DNA from 2 places in the Blautia sp. MSJ-36 genome. Region 1 is predicted to be linked to the other one. Evidence: predicted binding sites of a transcription regulator. Region 1 holds the regulator's gene; the other holds the start of a gene.

The links. The regulator Rex, encoded in region 1, represses fermentation and respiration genes when NADH is low (regulators of the CRP and FNR family bind a similar motif). The targets are predictions, from matches to a motif close to ATTGTTAANTANTTAACAAT.
Region 2: KQI39_RS12450 (iron-sulfur cluster assembly scaffold protein) is a predicted target of Rex. The motif match lies at 1,886-1,905, and genes of this name have one in related genera.

The regions. Positions count from the first base shown of each region.
Region 1 covers NZ_JAHLPQ010000001.1:189,517-199,059, reverse strand. Annotated here, with positions in the region: gene KQI39_RS00905 (NAD(P)H-hydrate dehydratase) at 1-987, opposite strand, end outside; gene KQI39_RS00900 (redox-sensing transcriptional repressor Rex) at 1,048-1,695, opposite strand; gene KQI39_RS00895 (ABC-F family ATP-binding cassette domain-containing protein) at 1,910-3,826, shown strand; gene KQI39_RS00890 (YfhO family protein) at 3,865-6,477, shown strand; gene KQI39_RS00885 (inositol monophosphatase family protein) at 6,472-7,245, opposite strand; gene KQI39_RS00880 (pyridoxamine kinase) at 7,266-8,135, opposite strand; gene pdxR (MocR-like pyridoxine biosynthesis transcription factor PdxR) at 8,225-9,543, shown strand, end outside.
Region 2 covers NZ_JAHLPQ010000019.1:35,111-44,653, reverse strand. Annotated here, with positions in the region: gene KQI39_RS12455 (GGGtGRT protein) at 1-950, opposite strand, end outside; gene KQI39_RS12450 (iron-sulfur cluster assembly scaffold protein) at 991-1,683, opposite strand; gene KQI39_RS12445 (TraX family protein) at 1,930-2,667, shown strand; gene KQI39_RS12440 (UDP-N-acetylglucosamine pyrophosphorylase) at 3,206-3,874, opposite strand; gene KQI39_RS12435 (DNA topoisomerase) at 3,871-5,922, opposite strand; gene KQI39_RS12430 (formate/nitrite transporter family protein) at 5,924-6,679, opposite strand; gene KQI39_RS12425 (DUF3343 domain-containing protein) at 6,862-7,098, opposite strand; gene asd (aspartate-semialdehyde dehydrogenase) at 7,195-8,280, opposite strand; gene argH (argininosuccinate lyase) at 8,374-9,543, opposite strand, start outside.

The DNA.
Region 1 (9,543 bases):
CGTAAGAAACCACTGTTCTCTCTCACGGCTGGCCCCCGATGTTCCCAGTCCCGGTCCAATCACAAGGATATCACACCAGGAAAGAAGCTGTTCGTTGGATTCCTCATCAAACCGGGTGCATACCATAGCCTCCGGAAGAAGAATCTGCAATGGAATCCTGTTTTCTTCTACTGTCTGAATTTTTACCATTCCCGCCCCGGCATGAAGAGCAGCACTGGCGCTTAAATAAGCAGCCCCGCACATTCCCTCGCTTCCGGCAACAAATAGAATTTTTCCAAAAGTTCCCTTATTTCCGCCGGGATCACGCTCCGGAAACAGTTTCAGGTCTTCCTGCTCCAGACAACATGCAGATGCCTTTACAGCTTCCTGCTCATAGATTCCGATATCAGCGGTAACAATCTTTCCTGCATACAATCTGCCCGGATAAAAGCAAAGTCCTCTTTTCCGGTAACCAAACGTAACAGTCAGATCCGCGCTGAAGGCAATTCCCATTTCCAGGCCTGTATCTCCGTTTACTCCTGATGGGATGTCAACAGCGATCTTTTTTGCCCGGGCACTGTTCATCTCATGAATAACTTCCGCATAATGTCCCTCGATCGGACGCACCAGGCCTACGCCAAACACGGCATCTACTATAGTAGTATATTCACTCCAGTCCGGGTTATTCACTTCCGGGACCTGATATCCTGTGGCAATTTTATACTGAAGCACCGTTTCTCTGGTCATTTTGTCTTTGTTTCCGACCATGCAGAATTCTGCCCGGATTCCCTTCAGATAAAGCAGTCTGGCAACGGCAATACCATCGCCTCCGTTATTGCCGCTTCCGCATACAACCAGTATTCTTTCATTTTTTTCGAGATATTTCTCTATTTCTTCTACTACTTTCAGTGCTGCCCGCTCCATCAGAACTTCTGATGCCACTCCGATATGATGAATGGTGGCACCATCCAGCTTCTTCATCTCCTCGCAGGTAACAATTTTTTTCATGCTGTGCCCTGCCTCCCCTCTTAATAGAGAAAGCTGCCGTTTCCGGCAGCTTAACACTTTCTACTTTTCCACATGCTCCTGCCTGTATTTACTCAGATTATAAGACAGTGTCATAAGACTTTCGGAAAGATGCACGTTCTCCACAATTACATCATCCGGTGTCTCCAGATCAAGATGTGCAAAATTCCAGATTGCTTTGATTCCGTTCTCCACCAGAATATCTGCCATTTCTTTGGCTTTGTTCTTCGGAAGAGTGAGAATTGCAATCTCTACATTATTTTCTCTCAGGAAAAACGGAAGTTCACTGAGCATCTGAATCTCAAGTCCGCGGACTGCAATACCCTCAAGCACAGGATTTACATCAAAAATTCCCACCAGCTTGAAGCCACGTTTCTCAAAGTCCACATAATTGGCAAGTGCCTGTCCCAGATTACCGGCACCTAAAATGATCATCGGATGAACGATGTCCAATCCGAGAATTTTACCAATTTCCGTATAAAGATAATGTACATTATAGCCATACCCCTGCTGCCCGAAACCGCCGAAATTATTGAGATCCTGACGGATCTGGGAAGCTGTGGTATGCATCTTCTTACTTAATTCATTGGAAGAAATACGCTCTACATTGTCTTCCATCAGCTCTCCTAAGTAGCGGTAATAGCGTGGCAGACGCTTAATCACCGCTTTCGAGATTTGTTTTGTCTCCACGATAGTTCTCCTCCTTACCTTACACTAGGTTAATTATACCGAATTGACATTTTCCTGTCAATTAAAGTTGTGAGTTCTGTACAAATTTCTTCATATTTTTTTAAAAAATTGATTTTTTCTTTGAAATCCTGGCGGTTTCCGTTATAATAGGTGGAGGATTTTCCCTGTTTTATGACCAGACAGAGACAATTCTTTATACAGGAGGACAGTTTTTATGATTTTATCATGTCAGAATATATGCAAAGCCTTTGGCGAAAAAGTAATTTTAAATGACGCATCCTTCCATATTGAAGACCGGGAAAAAGCGGCCCTTATCGGATGCAACGGTGCAGGAAAAACAACCCTTCTTCGGATCATCATGCAGGAAATTTCCGCTGATTCCGGCAATGTTGTTCTTGCACGTGACAAAAATATCGGCTATCTGGCCCAGTATCAGGACATTCACGGGCACCATACGATTTATGAAGAACTTCTTACCACCAAGCAGCACATCATTGATATGGAACGCCGCATCCGTAATCTGGAGCAGGAAATGAACCATGTACAGGGCGAGGACCTGAACCGTCTGATGGAGACTTACACCCGTCTTACCCATCAGTTTGAACTGGAAAACGGTTATGCCTACAAAAGTGAACTGACCGGTGTTTTAAAGGGTCTTGGTTTTACAGAAGAGGATTTTGACAAACAGATCGAGACGCTTTCCGGAGGGCAGAAAACCCGTGTTGCCCTTGGCAAGATGCTTCTCTCCAAACCGGATATCCTGCTTCTGGATGAGCCTACCAACCACCTGGATATGGAAAGTATCTCATGGCTGGAAACCTACCTTCTGAATTATCCGGGAGCTGTATTTATTGTCTCCCATGACCGTTATTTCCTTGATAAAGTTGTCACAAAGGTAGTGGAGATTGAGGCCGGACAGACCCGTGTCTACAGTGGAAACTACTCTGCTTATGCTCTTAAAAAAGCCCAGCTACGCGATGCCCAGTACAAGGCATACTTAAATCAGCAGAGAGACATCAAACATCAGGAAGCAGTCATTGCCAAACTGAAGTCCTTTAACAGAGAAAAATCTATCAAACGTGCCGAAAGCCGTGAGAAGATGCTGGATCGTGTACAGCGTATCGAAAAACCTCTGGAAATTCAGGATCGTATGCGGATTTCCCTGGAACCCCGTGTATTAAGTGGAAACGATGTCCTGCATGTGGAGGAACTCTCCAAGGCATTTCCGGGACAGACTCTGTTCTCCGATATTTCTTTTGATATCAAACGTGGCGAACGTGTGGCACTGATCGGAAACAACGGAACCGGCAAAACTACCATGCTGAAAATTATCAATGGTCTTCTCGAAGCAGATGCCGGAAAATTTTCTCTTGGTTCCAAGGTGCAGATCGGTTATTATGACCAGGAACATCATGTTCTTCATATGGATAAGACTATTTTCCAGGAGATTTCCGATACGTATCCGACTCTTACAGAGACCGAAATCCGAAATATGCTTGCAGCATTTCTTTTTACCGGAGACGATGTATTTAAAGAAATCTCCGCACTTTCCGGTGGAGAACGAGGCCGTGTTTCCCTTGCCAAGCTGATGCTCTCCGAAGCCAATTTCCTGATTCTGGATGAGCCTACCAACCATCTGGATATCGCTTCCAAGGAAATCCTTGAAGAAGCACTGGTAAGTTACACCGGTACTGTCCTTTATGTCTCCCATGACCGTTATTTCATCAATCAGACCGCAACCAGGATCATGGAACTTACCAATCAGGCTGTGGTCAATTACATTGGCGATTATGATTACTATCTGGAGAAAAAAGAAGAACTGACCAGCGCCTATGCTCCGGGAATTGATTCTCCCGAGGCCCCTCAGGAAGAAAAAACGGTTTCCGAAAACAAACTTTCCTGGCAGCAGATGAAAGAAGAACAGGCGAAGAAACGAAAACGGGAAGCAGAACTGAAAAAAGTGGAAGCCCGCATTGAGGAACTGGAAACAAGAGATAAGGAAATTGACGATACCATGGTTCTCCCGGATGTCTGCACCAACGTGGCAGAATGTACCAAATTAAGCCGTGAAAAAGCTGCCATTTCGGAAGAACTGGAAGAACTTTATGAAAAATGGGAAGAGCTGGCCTGACGGCCAGCTCTGTTATAATCATCCCGGAGGAGGAACCTGTGAAAAAGAAGCGCATTTATTTTTCTGCATTTGGTCTTACTTTTGCAGTTTTACTGATTTTATTTATCACCTGTGGCTATGCCCCTTTTGGCAACAAATCACTGGCTGTGGATGATGCCAGCATTCAGTATCTGGATTTTTATGCTTATTTCAAGGATGTTCTGGCGCAGAAAAACAGCATTTTTTATACATTTGGAAAAACACTGGGAGGTACCAATATCGCTGTTTTCAGCTATTATCTTTCCTCCCCGTTTATGCTTCTGAGTGTCTTTTTTCCAAAAGAAAATCTCCATTCATTTTTTGACATCCTGGTACTGCTGAAATTATCTCTGGCTTCCATGACCTTCAGTATTTTTCTTGTAAACCGCTTCCGGAAATATCTGACAGAAAACACGGAATCTGCAAGAACTTTTTTTGTTGTCCTTTTATCCTGCTGTTACGGTCTTTGCCAGTATACCATTGCCCAGAGCAGTAATATCATGTGGATTGACGGTGTCTATCTTCTTCCGCTGATTCTTCTGGGAACCTATCAGATCATACATGGATCATCCATCTGGAAGCTTTCTGTCTGGGTGGCATTGTCGATTCTTTTTAACTGGTACAGCGGTGGTATCAACTGTGTATTTTCCGCCCTGTGGTTTCTTTTTGAACTTGCCTTATATTTTCTGGGATCATCAAGAAAATACAGCCATATTCCACGAAAAGCCCTGGTCATGATATTCCGTTATGGCCTCTCTATGTTTCTGGGGCTTATGTGCAGCGCGGTTCTGTTTTTACCCACTGTACTTGCCATGGGAAATTCCAACCGTGGTTCTCTGGACCTTGCAGCATTGAAGGATTTTTCTTTCGTCGGACAGCTTCCCACCATTCTGGAAAGTTACCACCTGGGCGCGCACAGTACTCCAAACAGTACTTCTCTGTTCTGTGGTACTCTGGTAATCCTGGCGGTTATTGCCCTTTTTCTTTCTTCTACGTTATCTGCACAGAAAAAAAGTATGCTGGCCTGTTTTCTTGCTGTCATAGCACTGATTTTTTACTGGAAACCTTTTTATATGGTATTTTCATTGTTCAAAACTGTGGAAAGTTACTGGTGCAGATATTCCTATGTGGGAATTGCCGCTCTGATCTTTCTGGCTGCCTGTTTTTATCTGATTTACTTGGATGACCATACCGCAGTTCTTCTTTCCAGAGGATGGATCATTTTTTCGGTTCTTCTGTTTTTTCTGGATAATATTCACCCCGGTGAACATACATCAAAAATCTATCTGACCGTCTTTTACGCTGCAGTTACCTTGATTTCTGTGAGACTTTTTATGTACAGCCGGAATTTCAAATCATGGAAAAAAGCAGTTATCACTCTGCTTTGTACAGGAATCATCCTTTCAGAACTGGCAGTTAACGCCAGCTTTCTGATGAATGATTACCATGCTGACGAAAACAGCCAGTACACCGCTTATTCTCTGGGTTCCCAGAAACAGATCGGCGAAATCAAGGAATCGGACAGTTCCATTTACCGGATTTCACAGACTTCCACAAAGATTCAGTACACTGACGGTGCAACTGCAAATTATAACGAAGCTCTGGCTTATAATTACCGTTCCATTTCCGGTTATACTTCCTCCCCGGACGATACGCAGAGAGAATTTCTGGAACGTATCGGTTACCGTGAAAACGGTCTGAATATGAACATTACCAACTCTCCTGTCATTGCTGCAGATGCTCTGCTGGGAGTAAAATATACCTTGTCTGCCTATCCCGTTAACGGACTGACAAAACTGGATTCTATAGAGGCGGAAAACGGAAAGTCCGTATACTGTAACCCGTCTGCACTGCCGATGGCCTTTCTCTATCATGACAATTCGGAATCTATACAGACTCCGCAGACCGATGACCCGTTTGTATACCAGAATTATCTGTACAGCATTCTGTGCGGACATCCGGTTTCTCTGTATCGGCCGTTATCCTATACCTATTCTTCCAAAGGAGATTCCGATTCCGGCACTGACCAGGTATACACCCTTTCTGTTCCAGAGGGAAATTACGCACTATATGGAAACATACCCTGGGATTCCCCTATGGAAAATGCTTCTTTAAATGTAAATGACTCCTATATCAGCCGTTATTCCTGGTGGCTCAGTCCCTCAGCTTTTTATATTCCAGCAGCTTCCGAAGCCGCTTATGCAAAAGTTTCCATCCATTCAGACAATGGATATTTCATCCGGGATGGGGGCGAACAGTTTTACGCGCTGGATCTGGATGCCCTTGCCGCTGTTTCCAAGGAGATTTCAGGCAGAGCTGTGGAAGAGTTCCAGCTGGAAAACGGGCATGTTTCCGTTTCCTGTACTGCTGCTGATTCCAGCTCCCTGCTTTATCTATCCATCCCTTACGACAAAGGCTGGAAAATATACAGAAACGGCCAGCAGATTACTGCCGGCCTTCTGGATGACTGCATGTATTCTATTCCTCTGACAGAAGGGAAAAACCAGATCGAGCTTCGTTACATCTGCCCGGGAATCCGCGCCGGAATTCTTCTCTCTGTTTCCGGAATCCTGCTCACGCTGCTGATCTCCCTTTTTGAACACAAAAATCGGTTACAAAAAAATAAATTATAATTCTTTTAGAAGAATTTCCGCAAACTGCGGCGCACAGGCGAGGATGTCCTCATTTTTCAGATAGGACGGTTCCTCGCCTTTCCAGTTCTTCACAATACCGCCTGCTTCACGAAGAATAATGGTTCCCGCAGAATAATCCCAGGGTTTCAGGTCACGTTCAATATATCCATGCTCCCTTCCACAGGCAACATAACACATATCGAGTTCTGCAGATCCGGTACGACGGAAATCCGCACATTTCATAAAGATGTGATAAAAAATCGGAAAAAGATTTTTTGCTTCTTCTTTTGTGTAAGGAGTGGAGCCATAGGAAATTACCGCATCCCCAAAATCTTCGGTATCGGATACATGGATTCTCTTTCCATTAAGATAAGCGCCCTCTCCCTTGGCTCCGTGGAACAGTTCATCGGAAAACGGATTGTATACAATACCGAAAACAATCTCACCGTTTTCATAAAGTCCCAATGCAACTGCGCTCATATGAAAATCCAGAATAAGATTTGTAGTACCGTCAATAGGATCCAGAATCCAGTAAGTTTTTTCTCTGGAAAGTCCCAGGTTTTCTTTTTCTTCCGCGATCAGGGAAATCTCCGGAAATGCTTTTCCAAGTTCCTCTTTCAGAAAGTTCTGCACGGCCAGATCCACATTTGTCACATAGTTAGCAGCTCCCTTTACCATTACTTCTTCGTTATTCATCTCTTTTAAAATCAGTTCTTTTGTCTGTTTTACAAGAGCAATTACTTTTTTCTGTTCTTCTGCTGAAATCATGATTTTTCCCCTTTTCTTTATTATGAAAGTAACATACCTAGATGCGCTTCAAAGCATACCCCGTCATTACGGTCTGTTCCTTCTGATACTGCGTCTCTGATTGATGTGGAAATAAACTCCACCGCCATATGTGCACAGGTTTCCATAGAATATCCTTTCACCAGCCCGGCACTGAGCACTGACGCAAAAAGATCTCCGGTTCCGGAATAACTTCCACCGGATTTTTCGGCAAATACCCAGGAGACCTTCTCTTTTTCCAGGACAAGATTTCCCATTTTCGGTGTCTGGCTGTTTTCTCGGTAATTCACACCTGTAATCACCACTGCGGAAAGAGAAAATTCAAGAACAAGGCGCTGTCCGATCTCCTGGATTTTCTCCAGCCTTTCTGCCTCCGGCATAGTTTCCAGAACTTTCCATTTTTTCTCCATTTCTTCTTTTCCGTAAAGGAGCAGCAATGCCTCTGTAAGGTTTGGGGTAATTACATAGGAACGGCTGACCAGTTCGCGGAAACGGCTTCGAAGTCCCTCTGTATAAATCGGGTAGACTTCCCCGTCATCGCCCATTACCGGATCAGTAAGAATCAATGTCTCCTCACCGGCAAACAGATCCATAAATTTCAGGATCTTATCTGCCTGCTTTTCATCCGAGAGAAAACCTGTATAAATTCCATCCGGGATAAATCCCCGCTTTTTCCACTGTTCCATATATGGCGTCATCTGCCGAGTAAGATCCTCGCAGAAATAAGTTTCATATCCTGTCTGATTACTTAAAACAGCGGTAGGAAACGGGCATGCCTGCACTCCCATCACGGAGATTACTGGAATGGCTGCTGTCAGCGAGCATTTTCCCAGTCCGGAAAGATCATTGATCACGGCTATTTTCTTCATCATAATTCTCCAGTCTTGTGTTTTTTTCTGTATTATTATAGAATGAATTGTCAGGTTTACGCAATCATTTTTGGAAGGAAATTACCATACCTATGTTGAATATATCCGTAGAACACAAAAAAGAACACCTCTATCTGGAGGTTTATCATTATTACCGGAAGCTGATTCTGGAAAACCGTCTGCTCCCGGGCAGCAAGATGCCTTCACTCCGTAAATGTGCCCAGGAGCTGAAGCTGAGCCGTACCACCATCGAAAACGCATATCTTCAGCTTGCGGCAGATGGTTATATTATCGCCCGGGCACAGAGCGGTTATTACGTTACCGATATTGCAACCAAACAGCATCCTCCTGCTCCGGAAAAACATGCGGCAGACGTCCCTCCCTGTCTTTATGATTTCGCCTCCTCCGGCGTAGACCGGGAAAGTTTCCGCTTCGATCTCTGGCAGCGTTACATCAAAAGTGCACTCCGTCAGGGTGACCGTATGCTTTCCTACGGTGAACCCCAGGGGGAAAAAGATTTCCGGGAAGTTCTCGCCGATTATATCCGGGAACGCAGAAATGTGATCTGCTCTCCGGATGATATTGTTGTGGGCGCAGGCCTGCAGAGTCTTCTCCAGATTCTCTGCCCTCTGCTTCTGGAACAAAAAACCGTTTCTTTTCCCACCCCATCCTTTATTCAGGGAAGTACCATTTTTGAAGATTATGGATTTGATGTCCACTACAGGGATAAAAACTGTGATGTAATCTATGTTTCTCCTGCCCATATGACCAAATGGGGTGAAATCATGACTGTAAAACGCCGTCTGGAACTGATTCACCATGCACAGGCCAACGGCCACCTGATCATTGAAGATGATTTTGAAAATGAATTCGTTTATCTGCAGAAACCAACACCATCTCTTTTCGGTCTTTCCGGAGGCGAAAACGTTGTATACATCGGATCTTTTTCCAGACTTCTTCTTCCATCCATCCGTGTCAGCTTTATGGTACTTCCGCCCACCCTCCGGGAACGGTACCAAAAAAAAGCAGACTTTTACAACCAGACTGCTTCCAAGGCAGAACAGATTGCTCTCTGCCAGTTTATCCGTGACGGCCACCTGGTTTCCCAGACAAGAAAACTCCGCCGTCTGTATGCACAGAAACTGAAAGCCCTCTCCACTGCTGTCCGGGAAACCTTCGGTACAGACTGCCAGATCAAAACAGGGGCTGCCGGAACCAGTCTGGCTCTTACCATTCCCTGCACAATTTCAGGCAGCGAACTGAAAAAAAAAGCACGTGAAAAAGGCCTCCGTCTGGAAATTCTGAAGGAAACCCCGGAAGATATCACACTGGTTCTTTCCTGTTCTTCCATTCCTGTAAAAGATTTCCTGCCTGCATGTCAGCTTCTGAAAAGTGTTGTGGAAAAAAACGC
Region 2 (9,543 bases), on a different contig from region 1:
ACCATCGGGTTGTTTCCAGCGCCGATGAGACCCATCATCTCTACGTGAGCCGGTACGGAAGAAGATCCTGCGAACTGAGCGTCAGAATGCATACGTCCAAGTGTATCAGTCATACCGTAGGAAGCAGGACCTGCTGCCATGTTATCCGGGTGAAGTGTACGTCCTGTACCACCGCCGGAAGCAACGGAGAAGTATTTTTTGCCTTTCTCGTTGCACTCTTTTTTATATGTTCCTGCTACTGGATGCTGGAAACGAGTTGGGTTTGTGGAGTTTCCTGTGATGGAAACGTCAACACCCTCTTTCCACATGATAGCAACACCTTCCGGAACGCTGTTAGCGCCGTAACAGTTAACTTTTGCACGAAGTCCCTCTGAATAGGATTTACGGAATACTTCTTTAACCTCGTTCTTATATGGATCATACTCTGTCTCTACGTATGTAAAGCCGTTGATACGGGAGATGATCTGAGCTGCGTCTTTTCCAAGACCGTTCAGGATAACACGAAGAGGTTTTTTACGAACTTTGTTTGCTTTCTCGGCGATACCGATAGCACCCTCAGCTGCTGCGAAAGACTCATGTCCTGCAAGGAAGCAGAAGCAGTCTGTCTCTTCCTCAAGAAGCATTTTTCCAAGATTTCCATGTCCAAGACCTACTTTACGTGTGTCTGCAACGGATCCTGGGATACAGAATGCCTGAAGGCCTTCTCCGATAGCTGCTGCTGCGTCAGCGGCTCTTCTGCAGCCTTTTTTGATTGCGATTGCTGCACCTACTGTGTAAGCCCAGCAAGCGTTCTCGAAGCAGATCGGCTGAATGCCTTTGATCTGATCGTAAACGTTCAGACCTGCGTCTTTAGTGATTTTCTCAGCTTCTTCGATAGAAGCGATTCCATAGCTGTTTAAAACAGAATTGATCTTGTCAATTCGTCTCTCATATGATTCAAATAAAGCCATTTCCTGTAACCTCCTGATATTTTTACCTTACGAAGTGTAATTACTCTTTTCTTGGGTCGATGATCTTAACAGCATCTGCAACACGGCCGTACTGACCTTTTGCTTTCTCCCATGCTGTGTTCGGGTCATCACCTTTCTTAATGAAGTCAGTCATTTTTCCAAGGCTTACGAACTGGTATCCGATGATCTCATCGTCCTCATCAAGAGCGATACCTGTAACATAACCCTCAGCCATCTCAAGGTAACGAGGTCCTTTTTTCAGAGTTCCATACATTGTACCAACCTGAGAACGAAGTCCTTTTCCAAGGTCCTCAAGACCAGCTCCTACTGCAAGTCCGTCCTCGGAGAATGCAGACTGGGAACGTCCGTAAACGATCTGAAGGAAAAGCTCTCTCATAGCTGTATTGATTGCATCACATACAAGGTCTGTGTTCAGTGCCTCCATTACAGTAAGTCCTGGAAGGATCTCAGCAGCCATAGCAGCAGAATGAGTCATTCCTGAACATCCGATTGTCTCAACAAGTGCCTCCTGAATGATTCCCTCTTTTACGTTAAGGGACAGCTTACAGGCACCCTGCTGTGGAGCACACCAGCCTACACCGTGTGTGAATCCGGAGATATCCTTTACTTCTTTTGCCTGAACCCATTTTGCTTCTTCCGGGATCGGAGCGGCACCATGATGTACGCCCTGTGCCACTGGACACATTTCTTCTACTTCGCGTGAATAAATCATTTTAAAACTCCTTTCAAGTATAGATTGACCGATGTTATTGAGAAAAAAAGTTCGATAACACCCTACGGCTATTTTCTCACAAAACCTTTGTTTCGTCCAGTCATATTTGATAAATTTTTGCCATAAAACGCATAATATTGGAAGTTATTCTGGCAGTATTGCATGCCTAACTGTCAAATATTTCTGGCAACTGTCCGATGTATATGATAATATATTATCAAGTTTAACCCTGGAGGTATATTTTTCATGAATGCATCTGTGGATTCTGTTTTTCCAGAAAAATACCGTATTCTCAGCGGAAGCGCCCTGAAGATAATTGCCATCATCACCATGCTGATCGATCATACCGGAGCTGTGCTTTTAAGCATGTATCCGCCTGCACAGAAAGTCCTGTTTACACTTCTTGGAAGAGAATACAGTGTATATCTTATTTTCCGCGATATCGGCAGAGTGGCTTTTCCCATCTTCTGTTTTCTCCTGCTGGAAGGTTTCCGGCATACCAGGAGCCGTTTCCGTTATGGACGGAATCTCCTTCTTTTTGCCCTGATTTCAGAGATTCCCTGGAACCTGATGTTCACAAACACACTGCGTTATGAAAGACAGAATGTGTTTTTCACGCTTTTTCTGGGATACCTGGCGTTTTGTGCCATCGAATATTTTAAGGATAAGCGCTTGATACAGCTTCTCTGTATCCTGGGTCTGCTTGTTGTTTCCATTTTTCTGAAAGCAGATTACGGATGGCGGGGATATATTTTTCTCCTGATCATGTACTATATGCGAAACGATAAGCCCGGGCAGGCGATCCTTGGAAGCTGCTGGCTTTACTATGAATGGAGAGCCTGTTTCGCCTTTCTGTCCATTAACCTGTACAATGGGGAGAGGGGATTTATCCGCGGAAAAGCGGCGAAATATTTCTTTTACTGGTTTTATCCAGTCCATATTATGGGACTGGTGATACTTCGACAGATTTTATTTCTGTCTTAATTCTTTTTTTCTTATTATCTTATATGGATGTGCGTGTTGTATGTGAAAAGTTTTGAGATTTCAGTTCTGCACTTTTCCAGTGGGGAGTTCTGAGGGGAGAAAGCACTCAGAGTTGCGAAGCCCGTTTTTCTCCCCTCAGGCGCCCCTCTTTCCGGGCACGCAATTCGGCCAGGCCCCTTCATAATGTAACACTCCTGGTTCGGTCCTGTATTCCACTTCTATCACCCATTTATCACTGTGCCGATTATAATTGTATGTTCTGTTTTACCACATCTAAAAGTCAAACTATTCATTCATCAATCCAGGAACAGACCTGCTACGCAGGCCGCCTTCCGTCCCCCTCTCACCCGATCGGCACAGCCTCTCGCAAACAATACCGTCGCATCCATCGCCCCATCAAAAAAAGCCACACTCTCAAAAAAGTGCGGCTTCCCTGCGTGGCCAGGAGGGGAGACGGCCTTCGCAACTGTGAGTGCTTCCCCTCCTCGAACCTTCCGCTGCTTACCAAGCAGAACTTATTTCAAAAAACAAAGAAAAACTATTTTTTCTTCACAATTTCTTTCGCATTTTTATAAATGGAATCCGCCGGAACGCATCCCCTTACCGGTGACAGCGGATAAATATTGGAATTCCGTCCGATCACAGTACCAGGATTCAGCACGGAACCACATCCAACCTCAACATGGTCTCCCAGCATTGCTCCAAACTTCTTAAGACCAGTCTCGATCTTTTCATCCCCATCTTTCACAACAACCAGCTTCTTATCTGATTTCACGTTAGAACAGATTGATCCGGCACCCATATGGGATTTATATCCAAGTACCGCATCTCCAACATAATTATAATGCGGAACCTGTACTTTATTAAAAAGCACCGCATTCTTAAGCTCTGTGGAGTTTCCCACAACTGCGCCTTCGCCAACAATGGCCTTGCCGCGGATAAAAGCACAGTGACGTACCTCCGCATCCTTACCAATGATAGCCGGTCCGGTGATACTTGCAGTCGGCGCAACAGTGGCTGACTTTGCGATCCATACATTTTCGCCTTTCTCCTCATATTCAGAAGGATCCAGTGTTTTTCCAAGTTTAATGATAAAATCTCCGATCTCCGGAAGAACCTCCCACGGATAAGTTTTTCTCTCAAAAAGCTCTGCTGCGATGGTCTCATTCAGATCCAGCATATTGCTGATGGTAAAATCTTTCATCATGATGATTTTTTTCCTCCCTGTCTGGAAGCACGCTCCGGCTTCCTGTAATTTACAGCGGCCGCGTCAAAGAACTGCCGCAGGTTGTACTGATAATTGCTTGCTTCCACCTGCTGGGTCCGCACCCGCACAAAATGTTCCAGTTTGTCCATATATTCCTGTTCCGTGATGCTTCCCTCTGACACGTAGGTGAGGCCTTTTTCCCAGCTTGCCGTAAGCTCCGGATTCAGAAGCTGCCGGATGGAACAGTTTACCACATCAAAGATCATCTCACCCAGAAGTGTGGGGGTGATCACCTGAGTTTTCTTATTCAGTGCCAGATATTTGATGTTAAAAAGTTTCTTCAATATCTCCGCACGGGTGGCACTGGTGCCGATCCCGCTTCCCTTGATCTGGGCACGAAGCTCTTCATCTTCGATCAGCTGTCCCGCATTTTCCATGGCAAGGATCATGGAACCGGAATTGTATCGTTTGGGAGGCGAAGTCTCGCCTTCCTTGATACTTAAACCGTTCACAGGAAGTATATCACCCTTTTTCAGCTTCTGCAACGCCTCCAGAAGCACCGTATCACAGGAGACTTCCTCCTCTTCCCCGTTGCCGCCTTTCTCACTGTCGGAAGCTTTTTTCCGGGCAAAAGAGTTCGTGGCGATCTTCAGATAGCCTTCTTCTTTCAGAACTTTAAAAGAGGAAAAGAATGATTCCCCGTCCAGTTTCGTCACAAGACTCACTTTCTGATAAACAGCCGGAGGATAAAAAATACATAAAAACCTCCTCACGATCGTCTCATACACTCTCTGTGCGGTAAGAGACACACTTCCCAGTGCATTCAGCCCCTGGCCGGTAGGAATAATGGCATAATGGTCTGTGATCTGCTTGTCATTCACATACCTGGTCTTCGCAATGTTTTTCCAGGATTCCATTCCCAGAACCTCTGCTGCCGCAGCTCCTGCCTGCTGATAATTTCGAAGGCCGGAAATATTCTTGTATATCTCCTTGGCAACTGCTGTAGACAACACTCTGGCATCCGTTCTCGGATACGTCACCAGTTTCTTCTCATAAAGCTCCTGCACGATCCGGAGTGTTTCATCCGGACTGATCTTAAAGAGCTTGGAGCAGACGTTCTGAAGCTCCGCCAAGTTAAAAAGAAGGGGCGGATTCTTGTTTTCTTTTTTTCGCTCCACTTTCTCCACGGTACAGGAAAGGGGCTGGTTCACCATCAGCTGATCGATCAGCATCTGGGCATGTTCTTTTTTCTTGAAACCATTTTCTTTATAAAGATACGGGGACTGGAAATACCGGCTGCCTTCCACAGCCCTCCACTCACCGTCAAAACTTTCACCTGCAAGGGCAATGCTGCTTAAGACTCGGTAAAACGGTGTCTTCACAAAGACACGGATCTCCCGCTCTCTACGCACCACCATACCAAGGACACAGGTCATTACACGGCCCACCGCAATGGCCTGATATTTGGAATGAAGATAATTGGTCACACTGCTTCCGTAACGCAAGGTCAGCACCCTGGAAAAATTGATTCCCATGAGATAGTCTTCCTTTGCGCGGAGGTAGGCAGACGCTGCCAGATTATCATACTCCGAGATATCTTTTGCTTCCCGGATTCCTCTTAAAATTTCTTCTTCTGTCTGGGAATCGATCCACACTCGTTTCTGGACTTTTCCCTTCACTCCTGCCATCTGGGCTACCAGACGGTAAATATATTCACCCTCACGTCCGGAGTCGGTACACACATAAATGGTATCCACATCCGGCCGGTTCAGCAGTCCTTTTACGATCTCGAACTGTTTTTTAACTCCGGGGATCACTTCGTACTTAAATTCGCGCGGCAAAAAAGGCAGGGTATCAAAACTCCACCTTTTATACTTAATATCATATTTTTCGGGATAACTCATGGTAACCAGGTGTCCTACACACCAGGTTACCACAGAATCTGCTGATTCCAGATATCCGTCTTTTCTCTGACCGTTGATCTTCAAAGCCTTCGCAAATTCCTGTGCCACGCTGGGCTTCTCCGCTATGTATAAAGCCTTTGCCATACTATTTATCTGCACTCATCTTTCTAAGCGGCCATGCCAGAAGCACGCCTCCGCCAACTATATTTCCCAATGTTACGATCACCATGCTCTTAAGCATAGCACCGACAGACAACCCAGGCACCATACAGAATGCAACTGTAAAGATACCCATATTTGCAATACAGTGCTCAAATCCGCTGACAACGAAACCTGAAATACAGATCGTGATCATCAGGAATTTGCCTGCCTCACTCTTCAGCTTAATGCCGCAGAGAACTGCAAGACAGACGAAGAAATTACAGAGCACCGCACGGAAAAACATCTGTCCTGCCGGAATACTGAGTTTTCCGTTTATAAATCCCGCAAAGTAATCTGCTGTACCGGACGCTCCGGCACCAACAAAGATCAGAGCCAGGATCAGGCATCCCACAAAGTTGCCGATGTAACTGATTCCCCAGACCTTGCCCACGTCTTTCCATGATACGCTCTTGTCATACGCACCAAAGGCCATTACCAAATTGTTACCGGTAAACAGCTCTCCTCCTACCATTACGATCAGAAGAACCGCAATGGAGAACACAAGGGCTCCAAGGAATTTTCCCCATTCCGGGAATGTTTTGGAAAATACATTTCCAACAACGTTGCTGTAGATCATCGCCACATCAATAAAAAATCCGGCCATGATCGCCCGCATAAAGTATTTTCCGAAATTGCTGTTCAGTAAGCCTATCTTACCTTTCGCAGCGGTTGACAGTTTCTCTACATCCTCCCTGTTCATAAATAGCACCTCCACATATTTTTTAGCAAGCGTGGCACTTTGTTACTGCTTCTTTGTTCACAGTAACACGCTTTCCGGAAATCTGCTTGTTATATTGTAACACTTTACCATTTATTTCACAATAAAAATGCGAAAATTTCCAAAAATTTCTGGTTTGTTATACACAACAAACAATATCCACTTTATGCTAAAACACGATAGATGCCATCCCAGGCCAGTTCTTTTTCTTTCAGAAAAACTTCCGCTTCTTCCTCGGACTGTTCCACACATTTCCAGGCCAGCCCGCACTGGGCACTGATCTCCGACGGGATCGGGATCAGTCTTCCCTGAAATCCTGCTTCCTTCGCTGTTTTTTCCATCTTCATGGCAGCTGTGGTCGTGGAGAATGTTACAACTGTGGTGATCACTTTTTTACGCATGTCTCTTTTTGTTCCTTCCACACACGCAAAAACAGGACACCGGAAAACCCGATATCCCGTTTCTGCTGATTTTTATCTCTATGAAGAATTACCAGATTATTTTGCCTGGATATATCCTTTTGCTTTCAGCGTCTCTGCACAGAGAACAGCTCCGCCTGCAGCACCTCTTACTGTGTTGTGGGAAAGTCCGATGAACTTGTAATCGTAAACAGTATCCTCGCGAAGACGTCCTACGGATACTCCCATTCCGTTCTCATAGTTTACATCCATGTGTACCTGCGGACGGTTGTCCTCCTTAAGATACTGGATGAACTGCTTCGGAGCGCTTGGAAGCTCAAGCTCCTGCGGAAGTCCCTTGAACTCTACCAGTTTCTGGATCAGCTGCTCTTTGGTCGGCTTCTTGCGGAATTTAACGAATACAGCTGCTGTATGTCCGTTGAGTACCGGAACACGTACGCACTGGCATGTGATCACCGGTGTGGTAGCCGGAACGATCACGCCGTCCTCGATTTTACCCCAGAGTCTTAACGGCTCTTTCTCACTCTTCTCTTCCTCACCGCCGATGTACGGGATGATGTTGTGCTCCATCTCCGGCCAGTCTTTGAATGTTTTTCCTGCTCCGGAAATAGCCTGGTATGTAGTAGCTACTACTTCGTATGGCTCGAACTCTTTCCATGCGGTAAGTACAGGAGCGTAGCTCTGAATAGAGCAGTTCGGTTTAACAGCTACGAATCCGCGTTTTGTTCCGAGACGTTTCTTCTGGAACTCAATAACATCGAAGTGCTCCGGGTTGATTTCCGGAACTACCATCGGAACATCCGGTGTCCAGCGGTGTGCGCTGTTGTTGGAAACAACCGGTGTCTCTGTCTTGGCATACTCTTCCTCGATCGCTTTGATCTCATCTTTGGTCATATCAACTGCGGAGAATACAAAGTCAACAGTAGCTGCAACTTTCTCTACCTCGTGGATATCCATAACGACCAGTTTCTTCACTGCCTCCGGCATCGGAGTATCCATTTTCCATCTGCCGCCTACAGCCTCCTCGTAGGTCTTGCCTGCGCTTCTCGGGCTTGCTGCTACAGTAACCACCTCAAACCACGGGTGATTCTCCAGAAGAGAAATGAATCTCTGACCAACCATTCCAGTTGCACCTAAAATACCGACTTTAAGCTTTTCACTCATAATAAAACTCTCCTCATCTTGTGTCCCTCCATGGCACACATTTGTCTTTTCTGTAAATACTATACCAATTTTTCCAAAAATGCAAGCATTATCTTAATTTTTTTCAAGATATTCTTTATTCTGAGCGATCACCTGCTCCATCACATCCGGTCCCGGTGCTCCCAGAGTCACACGTTTCTCCACGCAGGTCTTCATACTGATCGCCTCGTAGATATCCTCCTCAAAAACAGGGCTGATCTCTTTATACTCGGAAAGTGGAAGCTCATCCAGGGAGATTCCCTTATCCAGGCAGAGAAGGACCAGTCTTCCTACGATACCATGAGCATCACGGAACGGTACGCCGTGGTTTACCAGATAATCTGCGGCGTCTGTGGCATTTGTAAAGCCTCTCTTTGCACTTGCCTCCATGTTCGCCTTGTTGAACTGCATGGTGGAAACCATACCTGTAAACAGGGCGATACATCCCTTTACCGTATCAATGGCATCGAACGTAAGCTCTTTGTCTTCCTGCATATCTTTGTTATATGCAAGAGGGATTCCCTTCATAGTTGTAAGGATAGATGTCAGCGCACCGTAGACACGGCCTGTTTTTCCACGGACAAGCTCTGCGATATCCGGGTTCTTTTTCTGCGGCATGATACTGCTGCCTGTGCTGTATGCGTCATCGATCTCAACGAAACGATACTCATTGGAGTTCCACAGGATGATCTCCTCGGAAAAACGGCTCAGATGCATCATAATGGTAGAGAACGCACTTAAGAGCTCGATCACATAATCTCTGTCTGATACAGAGTCCATGCTGTTTCTGGTCGGTGCGTCAAAGCCAAGAAGCTCTGCGGTATAAGCACGGTCCAGCGGATAAGTGGTTCCTGCCAGTGCTCCGGCTCCAAGAGGACAGGTGTTCATTCTCTTACGGATATCAAAGAGTCTGTCACGGTCTCTCCTAAACATCTCAAAATATGCGCCTACATGGTGAGCCAGAGTTACCGGCTGTGCCTTCTGGAGATGGGTAAATCCCGGCATGTAGGTGTGTACATTCTCTTCCATGATCTTCTGCAGGGCAAGAAGAAGGTCTTTCAGCTCTTTGTCTGTCTCATCGATCTCGTCGCGGACATACAGTTTCATATCCAGAGCCACCTGGTCATTACGGCTTCTTCCTGTGTGGAGTTTCTTTCCGGCGTCTCCGATACGGTCGATCAGGTTTGCCTCCACGAAACTGTGGATATCCTCGTACTCGGATGTGATCTCAAGTTTGCCCTCTTT